DNA from 2 places in the Streptomyces sp. bgisy159 genome. Region 2 is predicted to be linked to the other one. Evidence: riboswitches for the same ligand, from Rfam matches in the RefSeq annotation. Region 2 holds a riboswitch; the other holds the start of a gene.
What was found. Region 2 has a riboswitch for ZMP and ZTP ahead of AC3ET3_RS02240 (glycine hydroxymethyltransferase). Riboswitches for the same ligand answer to the same signal wherever they lie in the genome.
Positions count from the first base shown of each region.

Region 1 (5,644 bases), on a different contig from region 2:
CAGTCCAGCCAGGGGGCGTCGGTCGCCGTGTTCACGTCGCCGATCGACATGTTGTAGATGTACTTGCCGTCCCTGGTGAAGATGTTCTCGTGGGGCTTGTCGCCGGTGGCGAAGCGGCCCAGCTCCGCGCCGGTGTCGATGTCCAGCACGTGCACGGTGTTCGACAGGGAGGCGGAGACCGCGACGCGCTTGCCGTCCGGTGAGACCGCCATGTGGTCGGAGCGGTAACCGGACACCGGGAAGCGCCAGTTGACCGCCCCGGTGGCCAGGTCGATCGACACCACGTCGGCGAAGCTGGGCCGGGACACCACCACCGAGGTGCCGTCCGGCGTGGAGTACATGTCGTCGACGAACTGGTCGTGGCCCTCGCCGACGCTGTTGCGGATCGCCATGAAGTAGATCCACCGGATCGGGTTGGCGTTGATCTCCGCCATCCGCGCGTCCTTGTCGGGGACGACGTCGATCCGCCCGATCCTGGCGAAGTCACCGGAGGACTTGATGACGTCCGCGGTGCCGTCCCAGTTGTTGCCCACGAACATCACCTCCCGCAGGCCGCCGGCGGAGCCGGCACCGGAGTCGGACGCGGCGCCGGCCGAGGTCGCGGGGACGGCGGCGGTCAGGACGAGGGCGGCGGCTACGGAGCGCAGGTACCTGGGTCTGAAGGCAGGCATGCGGGCTCCCTCCTCTGCGGGCGATGGTGTGTGGGGGCAAGGCGGTACGGCTCTTCCGTCACTGAACACGGCTGCGTTCACGCGGATTTACTGGAAAGTAAGGAAGGGGTGCCCTCCGCCACAAGACTGCGGACACGACAAAATCGATCCGTGACCGACATGGCGGGGGCGGATGGGCGGGGTGCCCCGCACGAGTGGTTCGAGCGCTTGGCTGTCGTGGAGGATCGCGCAGCGCGACCAGTCCAAGTCTCCCCGCGAGCCGACTTGAGCCTTCAACGACCGGCCGGGGCCGGGCTGCCGTACCTGGTCCTGCACAAGGACCTGCGCCGGCGCTTCAGGCCACGGCAGCGAGCAGCCGGCCGAGCGGTCGTCACCGAAGCTGAACCGTCTCGGCGGTGCGGGGTGCAGTTCTTCCGGCAGCGCGGTGGCCGATGAGTTCACCGTCCTCGAACGGTCTACCCGGCGATACGACCGTTCTCGACAGGGGTGCCATGTCCACCATCCAGCCAGTCATCCTGACCGCCGACCACGACGTCCTGCTCGCCTTCTACACGCAACTGTTCGACGCCGAGGAGATCTTCCGGGTACCGGAGGAAGGCCCGGTCTTCTACCTCGGCCTGCGCATCGGCGACACCGACCTCGGGCTGGTGGCCAAGGCGAACCCCGGGGACCGGGAGTCGTCGCGAATCCTGCTCAGCATCTGTGTCGACGACGTCGATGAGACGCTGGCCCGGGTGACAGCCTTGGGCGGCTCGGTCAGCGGTGGCCCCAACGACATGCCGTGGGGACAGCGCGTCGCCCACATCCAGGACCCCGACGGTAATCCGGTGAACCTCACCCAGCCGATCCCGGCCCAGTGACGCCGTTCTCGTCACCCGGGCGCCGGACGCTGGTGACGGACACGTCGTCGCCGTCGGCCGCCAAGCGCGGGTCGTGCCGCAGCACGGCCAGGACAAGGGGCGCGATCCTGCAGGTCGCCGGCGCCCGCCACGCGGACCGTATCGCCGTCGGACCGCCACGCAGAGAATCGGCGAGGTGGTGAACCGCCCTGGCTCCGGTGGAGATCCACCCGCGCACCGGGGCGGTGCGTCGAGACGGCGGTCCCCCACCCGCGACAGCCGGGACGGACGTGTGGAGCGGGCTGCGGCGTGGCGGTGGCATCCGGGCCCGGCGTGAGGCCGGTCGGGGGGCGGGGATGATGCCGGCCCCCCGGGTCTGCCCGACATACTCCGACCTCTGCGCACCCCGCGCGCCGGAGCCCGCCGGCTCACCCGAGCTGCCGGACCGCCGCCTGCACCGTCTGTTCCAGCAGCACGGCGATGGTCATCGGGCCGACGCCGCCCGGTACCGGCGTGATCAGTGAGGCCCGTTCGACGGCCGAGTCGAAGTCGACGTCGCCGACGTTGCCCGGGTTGTATCCGGCGTCGAGCACGACCGCGCCCGGCTTGAGGTCGCGGCCCGTGATCAGCCCGGGACGGCCCACGGCGGCGACCACGATGTCCGCCTCGCGCACCGCCGCCGACAGGTCCCGGGTGCGGGAGTGGCAGTACGTCACGGTGGCGTCCCGGGCCAGCAGCAGCATGCCCGCCGGCTTGCCGAGGATGGCGCTGCGGCCCACGACCACCGCTCGCTTGCCGGCCGGGTCGACGTCGTACTCGTCGAGGAGCCGCATGATGCCGCCCGGGGTGCAGGACACGAAGCCCGGCAGGCCGAAGCTCATCGCCGCGAACGACGCGAAGGTCACCCCGTCGACGTCCTTGTGCGGAGCGATCGCCTCGAACGCGGCCCGCTCGTCGATGTGGTCGCCCACCGGGTGCTGCAGCAGGATGCCGTGCACGGTCGGGTCGTCGGACAACGCGCCCAGCGTGTCCACCAGTTCCTCGGTGGTCGTGGCGGCGGGCAGCGCCACGTGCCGCGAGCCGATGCCGGCCTTGCGGCAGCGGTTCTGCTTCATCCGCACGTAGGTGACGGACGCGGGGTCCTCGCCGACCAGGACGGTCGCCAGACAGGGCGTCGTACCGGTGCGGCCGGTGAGGTCGGCCGCCTTCTTCGCGGTCTCCTCGACGATGCGGCGGGCGAGCGCGGTGCCGTCCATGAGCCGGGCCTGAGACATGATCCACTCCTGAGCTGGTCGAGCTTGTCGCCCAGGCGCACGGCATCGGATGTCTGTCCGGCCGCTCCCCGGTGGTGCTCCACCTCAGCGCCAGTCACGGCCTCGAACAGGATAGCGGCACGTGAGAAGGCCCGGATCGCCGGACGGGCGACCCGGGCCCGGACGACCGGCCCTCCTCGTTCGGCTACTCCTCGTCCCACGCCTGGATCATGATCTGCTGGGCGATCTTGCCGTCCCGCAGTGTGATCATCGACTCCGACAGGACCCGGACGCCGTCCGCGTACTCGCACGACTCGCTGTAGGCGGCCCGGTCGCCCTGGACCACACACCCCTCCATCCGGTGCGTCATGTCGCGGCTGTACACGTCGTCGAGCATCCGGGCGATCTCACCCCGGCCGTGCAGCACTGTGGGGTGGCTCGGCTGGCTGTTGCGGTCGACGATGCGCAGCTCCGCGTCGTCGGCGTACAGCGACAGCAGGTTGTTGCCGGTGTTTCCCTCCACAGCCCTGCGCAGCGTCTCGCTGTCGAAGCTGGAGCCCGTCGCGGTGCCCATGGTGACCTCCCTGAGAGGGCCGCGGACCGAGCGGAGACATGCCGCGTGACCCTCACCTCCGAGCGTCCTCCGCCCCGACCGGGTCGGCAAGCGCAGGGCCGCCTGTGCGCCTCACGGGTGAGCGGTGCGGCCCGGCCGTGTCCGCGGCAGGCCTCCGCGCGTTGCTGAGGGCATGATCTCCACTCGACGCATCGTCGCCGCCGCCTGTCTCGCCGTCGGGGCCACGGGCCTCGGCGCGCCGATGGCGAACGCGGCCGGCGCCCCGGAAACCGGCCAGATCAACCCGATCGCCACGCTGGACTCGCTCGCCGTCAGCGACATCCCCGCCGAGCACCGGGACGACATGCCCCGCGTGTCCCGCCAGCTGGCCGAGCTGAACAAGGTGAACGAGCTGAACCGGCTCAACGAGCTCCACCAGGTCACCGACCTGGTCGCCCCCGTCACCGGGCTGCTCCCCGCCGTCCAGGCCTGACCGCCGCCCGCACCGCCCCAGGGGCCGTCCGGCCGGGCGGCCCCTCTCAGCGTCCGACGCCGCTCCGCTCCTCCGTCCGTACGAGGTCGCGGGGCGATACGCCCAGGGCCCGGGCCGCCCCCGCAGGCGGACGGCCGTGATGGTCCCCTCGGCGATCAGCGGCGTCTAGGGTCGTCGCAGGGACAGCAATCCGCGACGGAAGGGGCAGCCTGATGGCGCAGGAAGTGCGCGGCGTGATCGCACCGGGCAAGAACGAACCGGTACGGGTGGAGACCGTCGTCGTACCTGACCCCGGACCCGGCGAGGCCGTGGTGCGGGTGCAGGCGTGCGGCGTCTGCCACACCGATCTGCACTACAAACAGGGCGGCATCAACGACGACTTCCCCTTCCTGCTCGGCCACGAGGCGGCGGGCGTCGTCGAGTCGGTCGGCGAGAACGTCACCGACGTGGCGCCCGGCGACTTCGTGGTCCTCAACTGGCGTGCGGTGTGCGGGAACTGCCGGGCCTGTCTGCGCGGCCGCCCCTGGTACTGCTTCGCCACGCACAACGCCGCCCGGAAGATGACCCTCACCGACGGCACCGAGCTCTCGCCCGCCCTCGGCATCGGTGCGTTCGCCGAGAAGACCCTGGTGGCCGCCGGCCAGTGCACCAAGGTCGACCCCGCGGTCTCCCCGGCGGTGGCCGGACTGCTCGGCTGCGGAGTCATGGCCGGCATCGGCGCCGCGATCAACACCGGCGGCGTGGGCCGCGGTGACTCCGTCGCCGTCATCGGCTGCGGCGGCGTCGGCGGCGCGGCCGTCGCCGGAGCGCACCTGGCCAGCGCCGCCCGCGTCATCGCCGTCGACCTCGACGACCGCAAGCTCGACACCGCCCGTACCCTCGGCGCCACCCACACCGTCAACGCCGAGCAGACCGATCCCGTCGAGGCGATCCGCGAACTGACCGGCGGTTTCGGCGCCGACGTGGTCATCGAGGCGGTCGGCCGCCCCGAGACCTACCGGCAGGCGTTCTACGCCCGGGACCTGGCCGGCACGGTCGTCCTCGTCGGCGTGCCCACGCCGGAGATGAAGCTGGAACTGCCGCTGCTGGACGTCTTCGGCCGGGGCGGGGCGCTGAAATCCTCCTGGTACGGCGACTGCCTGCCCTCCCGCGACTTCCCCATGCTGATCGACCTGCACCTGCAGGGCCGCCTGCCGCTCGACGCGTTCGTCACCGAGACCGTCGGGCTGGACCAGGTGGAGCAGGCGTTCGAGCGGATGCACCACGGCGACGTGCTGCGCTCGGTGGTGGTGCTGTGATGGGCGCCCGCGTCGAACGCCTCGTCACCTCAGGCCGGTTCACCCTCGACGGCGGCAGCTGGGACGTCGAGAACAACGTGTGGATCGTCGGAGACGACCACGAGGCGATCGTCATCGACGCCGCCCACGACGCCCGTGCCGTCGCCGAGGCCGTCGGCGACCGCCGGCTGACCGCCATCGTCTGCACCCACGCCCACAACGACCACATCGACGCCGCCCCCGCGCTGGCCGAACTCACCGGCGCCACCATCTGGCTGCACCCCGACGACCTGCCGCTGTGGAGGCTCACTCACCCCCACCGCGAGCCCGACGGGCACCTCGTCGACGGTCAGGTCATCGAGGCCGGCGGCGCCGACCTGACCGTCCTGCACACCCCCGGCCACGCTCCCGGCGCGGTGTGCCTCCACGACCCCGGGCTCGGTGTCGTCTTCACCGGCGACACCCTCTTCCGGGGCGGCCCCGGGGCCACCGGACGGTCGTACTCGCACTTCCCGACGATCGTCGCCTCGATCCGCGACCGGCTGCTCACCCTGCCGG
Region 1 is NZ_JBYIQX010000013.1:121,253-126,896, reverse strand. It holds gene AC3ET3_RS15665 (YncE family protein) at 1-671, opposite strand, end outside; gene AC3ET3_RS15660 (VOC family protein) at 1,163-1,531, shown strand; gene AC3ET3_RS15655 (bifunctional 5,10-methylenetetrahydrofolate dehydrogenase/5,10-methenyltetrahydrofolate cyclohydrolase) at 1,939-2,784, opposite strand; ZMP/ZTP riboswitch at 2,807-2,892, opposite strand; gene AC3ET3_RS15650 (nuclear transport factor 2 family protein) at 2,969-3,337, opposite strand; gene AC3ET3_RS15645 (hypothetical protein) at 3,510-3,809, shown strand; gene AC3ET3_RS15640 (S-(hydroxymethyl)mycothiol dehydrogenase) at 4,022-5,107, shown strand; gene AC3ET3_RS15635 (MBL fold metallo-hydrolase) at 5,107-5,644, shown strand, end outside.
Region 1: it holds a riboswitch for ZMP and ZTP, as region 2 does, so the genes downstream of both, AC3ET3_RS15655 (bifunctional 5,10-methylenetetrahydrofolate dehydrogenase/5,10-methenyltetrahydrofolate cyclohydrolase) here and AC3ET3_RS02240 (glycine hydroxymethyltransferase) in region 2, are expected to answer to the same signal.

Region 2 (5,644 bases):
GGCCCGGCGGGAGATCTCGTCCGCGATCTTGGGGTCGAGGACGTGGGCGGCCTTGGACGGGGTGCCCTTGGCCGTGGTGCCCGCCTCGGTGGTGGTGAGGACGCGGTCGATCAGGCCGGCCACCTCGTCCATCTCCGCCGTGCCCAGGCCGCGCGTCGTCAGCGCGGGCGTGCCGACGCGGATGCCGGAGGTGTACCAGGCGCCGTTGGGGTCGGCGGGGATGGCGTTGCGGTTGGTGACGATGCCGGATTCCAGCAGCGCGGCCTCGGCCTGGCGGCCGGTGAGACCGTAGGACGTGGCCACGTCGATCAGGTTGAGGTGGTTGTCGGTGCCGCCGGTCACCAGGGTGGCGCCCCGGCGCGTGAGCCCCTCGGCGAGGGCGCGGGAGTTGTCGACGATGCGCTGGGCGTAGTCGCGGAAGGACTCCTGCCGCGCCTCGGCCAGAGCGACCGCCTTGGCGGCCATGACGTGCGGCAGCGGGCCGCCGAGGACCATCGGGCAGCCGCGGTCGACCTGGTCCTTGAGGGAGTCGTCGCACAGGACCATGCCGCCGCGCGGGCCGCGCAGCGACTTGTGGGTGGTGGTGGTGACGATCTGGGCGTGCGGGACCGGGTCGAAGTCGCCGGTGAGGACCTTGCCCGCGACCAGGCCGGCGAAGTGCGCCATGTCGACCATCAGCGTGGCGCCGACCTCGTCGGCGATCTCCCGCATGATCCGGAAGTTCACCAGCCGGGGGTACGCGGAGTAGCCGGCGACGATGATGAGCGGCTTGAACTCGCGGGCCTGGGCGCGCAGTGCCTCGTAGTCGATGAGGCCGGTGGCCGGGTCGGTGCCGTAGGAGCGCTGGTCGAACATCTTGCCGGAGATGTTCGGGCGGAAGCCGTGGGTGAGGTGGCCGCCGGCGTCCAGGGACATGCCGAGCATGCGCTGGTTGCCGAAGGCTCGGCGCAGCTCGGCCCAGTCGGCCTCGGAGAGGTCGTTGATCTGGCGGACGCCGGTCTTCTGGAGGAAGGGCGCCTCGACGCGGTCGGCGAGGACGGCCCAGAAGGCGACCAGGTTGGCGTCGATGCCGGAGTGCGGCTGGACGTAGGCGTGGCGGGCGCCGAAGAGTTCGCGGGCGTGCTCGGCGGCGAGGGACTCGACGGTGTCGACGTTGCGGCAGCCGGCGTAGAAGCGGCGGCCGACGGTGCCCTCGGCGTACTTGTCGCTGAACCAGTTGCCCATGGCCAGGAGCGTGGCCGGGGAGGCGTAGTTCTCGGAGGCGATCAGCTTGAGCATCTCGCGCTGGTCGGCGACCTCCTGGCCGATGGCGTCGGCGACCCGCGGCTCGACGGCGCGGATCACGTCCAGGGCGGCGCGGAAGGCGGTGGACTCGGTGGACGGGTGCTGGTCTGGCATGTCGTCGGCCTCCGGGTGGCGTGGCGGGTGTCGGTCACGATGCTCGGCTGGCCCAGGCGCACGGCACTTGATCACTCAGGGCCGCTCCCCGATGGTCCGTCCCATCCCAGCGCGCCAGTCACGGCCCGTCGTCAGCCTACCCGTCGCCCCCGGTGGCCAGGGCCGCCGGTCCACCATGCGGGCGACCGAGCGACCGGGGCGCGACAGGTCCTGGACGCTGCCGCGAGCAGCCCCCCGGGCCCCGGGCCCCTGGTCCCTGACCCCTGGTCCCTCACCGCTAGAGGATCACGTGCGGGAGGAAGCGGGCGTACTCGTCGGTGATCAGGCCGGCGGATTCGCGGATGCCGAGGCCGGCGGACTCGTCGCCGACGACCCAGGCGCCGAGGACGACGTGGTTGCCGTCGAAGGCGGGGAGGGGAGCGAGTCCCTGGTAGCAGCAGGCTTCGTCGCGGACGACCGGGTCGGCACCCGGCGGGTGGACGGTGACACCGGCGCCCTCCCGGCCCAGCAGCGGCTTGGCGACGTAGCCGCCGGTGGCGGCGAGCTCGCGGGGGCCGTCGAGGTGGGCCGGCAGCAGGTTGGGGTGGCCGGGGTGGAGTTCCCAGAGGACGGCGAGCAGGGCCTTGTTGCTGAGCAGCATCTTCCAGGCGGGCTCGATCCACAGGGTGCTGCCGGTGCCGCCGCCGTTGTCCAGGGTGTCGAGGACGTGGTCGGCGAACCGGTCCTGGGTCATCCACTCCCAGGGGTAGAGCTTGAAGCAGCTGCGGATGAAGCGGAGCCGGTTGTCGACGAACCGTTCCGCGAGGGGGTCCCAGCCGATCTCCTCCATGGAGATCCAGTCGGTGTCCAGGCCGGCCTGCTCGGCGGTCTCCTTGAGGTAGGCGACCGTCATCAGGTCCTCGCCGAGTTCGTCCGCGGCGGAGTGCGCGAAGTAGAGCGGGCTGCCGGGCGGGAGGAGGGGGGCCTGCCGCTTCCAGGCGGCGACGAGGCGTTCGTGGAGGGAGTTCCACTGGTCGGCGCCCGGGAAGCGTTCCTCCATCCAGAACCACTGGGGGCTCGCGGCCTCCACCAGGGAGGTGGGGGTGTCGGCGTTGTACTCCAGCAGTTTGGCGGGGCCGGTGCCGTCGTAGCGCAGGTCGAATCGGCCGTACACGGACGGGAGTTCGGCGCGCCGGTGCCAGGCCTCGGCGACCGCTGCGGCGACGCGCGGGTCGGTGATGCCGAGGTCGGCGAAGCGGCCGGTGGTGACGATGTGGTCGGCGGCGGCGAGGCACATGCGGTGCAGTTCCTCGACGGTCTCCTCCAGCGCCTCGACCTCGTCGAGGGAGAAGACGTAGTACGCGCTCTCGTCCCAGTAGGGGCGCAGGTTGCCGTCGGGGTGGCGGGTGAGCGGGTAGATCAGGCCCTGTTCCTCGACGGTCCGCTGCCAGCCGGGGCGCGGTCGTACGGTGCGGCGTTCCATGCGCGGGTCTCCGGCTCAGCCGCCGTAGCTGCCGGAGCCGCCGCCGAATCCGTCGCGGTCGACTCCGCTGCCGCCGCTCGACGAACTGCCGGAGCCCTTGCCGGGCTTGGTGAAGGAGCCGCCCCAGACCCAGCCGTCGTCCTTCTTGCCGCCGTAGTACCAGCTGTCGGTGCCGGTCTTGCAGTTCCGGTCGGAGGTCACCTTGTAACCGCGGCCGACCTGGTAGCTGTTGCGGTCGACGCAGCGCTTGTCGGGGGCCGAGGAGCAGGCAGTGAGGGCGGTCGCGAGCAGCCCCACGCCGCCGAGTACGACCGTGCCGGACCTGAAACGCCTGCGTGCCTGTTCCGCCATGTCCCCGTCTCCCCGTTGTCCCGCGGGGGCTGCCCCGCGCGCTGTCCTCGCGCCGTCGTCGCGCTGTCGTCGCATCGTCGCGCTGTTGTCGCGTTCCCCCGCGCCGTGCTCGCGCCGTCTTCGCGCGGCGTTGTGCGGCGTTGTGCGGCGGTGCGCGTGGGTACTGTCCGAGGTCAGCCTAGAGATCGCCGGTACTCCCCGTACGAGCGGCCCCCGCCCCCGCCGCCAGATCCGTCACGGCAGTACGCGGCACAACGCCTCCAGCGCGCCCGGCCAGGCCCGGTCCGAGGGCGCCCCGTAGCCGACCACCACGGCGTCCGCCGGCTCGGTCGTGGCGGCCGGGTGACGGAACCAGGACAGGCCCGTCAGGGCCAGGCCCTGCCACGCGGCGGCCCGCACCACCGACTCCTCGGTGCCGGGCGGGAGCCGGAGCACGGCGTGCAGCCCGGCGGCCATCCCGGTGACCCGGACGTCGGGCGACTGGGCGGCGACGGCCTCGACGAGGGCGTCCCGGCGCCGCCGGTACCGCAGGCGGCAGGCGCGCACATGGCGGTCGTAGGCGCCGGAGGTGATGAACTCGGCGAGAGTCAACTGGTCGAGGACGCCGGTGGAGCGGGCTGCGGCGAGCCGGGTGATCCCGGGGGTGAGCGCGGGCGGCAGCACCAGCCAGCCCAGCCGCAGCCCGGGGGCGAGCGACTTGCTGGCGGTGCCGAGGTGCACGACGTGGTCGGGGTCGAGGTCCTGGAGGGCGCCGACGGGCTGCCGGGCGTCGTAGCGGAACTCCCCGTCGTAGTCGTCCTCCAGGACCAGCCCGCCGGTACGCCGCGCCCGGTCCACGACGGCGGCGCGCCGCTCGGCCCGCAGGGCGCCCCCGAGCGGGAACTGATGGGCGGGCGTCAGCAGCACCGCCCCGCCGGCCGGCAGCTCCGCCACGCGTGTGCCGTGTTCGTCCTGCGGCAGCGGCACGGTGCGCAGGCCCGCCCGTTCCAGCAGGGTCCAGTGGGGTGCGAGGCCGTACGACTCCACGGCGAGGTCGCGCAGTCCGCCGGCGCGCAGGGCCTCGGCGAGGAGACGCAGGCCGTGCGAGAAGCCGGAGCAGACCACGATGTGCTCGGGGTCGGCGCGGACGCCCCGGGCCCGGGCGAGGTAGCCGGCCAGGGCGGTACGCAGTTCGGGCCGGCCGCGCGGGTCGCCGTAGCCGAGGGCGTCGGCAGGGGCCGCGTTCAGGGCGCGGCGGGCGGCCTTGAGCCACTCCGCGCGCGGGAAGGACGACAGGTCGGGGGTGCCCGGCATCAGGTTGTGGGCGGGCCTGCCGGGCTCCCGTCGGCGGGCGGTCCGCGGCTCGGCCGGCCGGGGCGCGGCCGCGCCCTCGGCGACCCGCGTGCCGGAGCCCTGCCGGGCGGTCAGCCAGCCCTCGGCGACGAGGTCGGCGTACGCGCCGGCGACCGTGTTGCGCGCGACACCCAGGTCGGTGGCGAGGGAACGGGAGGACGGCAGCCGGGTGCCGGGGGCGAGCCGGCCGCCGCGGACGGCCTCGCGCAGCGCGTCGGTCAGCCCGCGCCGCACGCGCGGACCGGTGACTTCCAGGTGCAGGTCCACGCCCAGAGTGGCCCATGAATCACGCATGGAAATGGACCATACTCCTGGGCTGCTTCCTTCCTAGGGTGGAGACCATGACCACCACGCAGACCACCGGAACCACCGGCGGAACCACCGCCGGGACCGGCACCGAAGCCACCACCGCGACCAGCACCGGCTACGCCGTCGAGGAGCCCGCCCGGCTCAACTGGGCCGAGCACGCGCCCGAGGTCTACAAGGCGATGATCCGGCTGGACGCGGCCGCCCGGCGGGGACTGGACCCGACGCTGTACGAGCTGGTGAAGATCCGCGCCTCGCAGCTCAACCGCTGCGCGTTCTGCCTGGACATGCACACCAAGGACGCGCTCGCGGCGGGCGAGAGCGTCGAGCGGATCATCCAGCTGAGCGCGTGGCAGGAGTCGCGCCACTTCTACACCGAGAAGGAGCTGGCGGCGATCGAGCTGACCGAGGCGGTGACCGTGCTGACCGACGGGTTCGTGCCCGACGAGGTGTACGCGCGGGTCGCGGGCCACTTCGAGGAGGCCGAGCTGTCGCAGCTGATCTCCGCGATCGTCACGATCAACGCCTGGAACCGCTTCGGTGTGACCGCGCGCATGACCCCGGGCCACTACCGGCCGGGGCAGCACCGGTGACCACCGCGCCTGGGACGGTACGAACGCGGCTGCTGGACCGCGAGGTCGCCCGGGCGATGTCCGCCCTGAGCGCCGCCGCGAAGCGGGGACTCGGCGACCCGGTGCTCGCCGAACTGGTCGTCCTGCGCGCCTCGCAGCTCAACCACTGCGCGTTCTGCCTGGACATGCACCTCGCCCTCGCGCGCGAGCACGGGGTGAGCGA
Region 2 is NZ_JBYIQX010000002.1:48,988-54,631, forward strand. It holds gene AC3ET3_RS02240 (glycine hydroxymethyltransferase) at 1-1,398, opposite strand, end outside; ZMP/ZTP riboswitch at 1,442-1,530, opposite strand; gene AC3ET3_RS02245 (glutathionylspermidine synthase family protein) at 1,676-2,860, opposite strand; gene AC3ET3_RS02250 (hypothetical protein) at 2,876-3,211, opposite strand; gene pdxR (MocR-like pyridoxine biosynthesis transcription factor PdxR) at 3,446-4,837, opposite strand; gene AC3ET3_RS02260 (carboxymuconolactone decarboxylase family protein) at 4,885-5,442, shown strand; gene AC3ET3_RS02265 (carboxymuconolactone decarboxylase family protein) at 5,439-5,644, shown strand, end outside.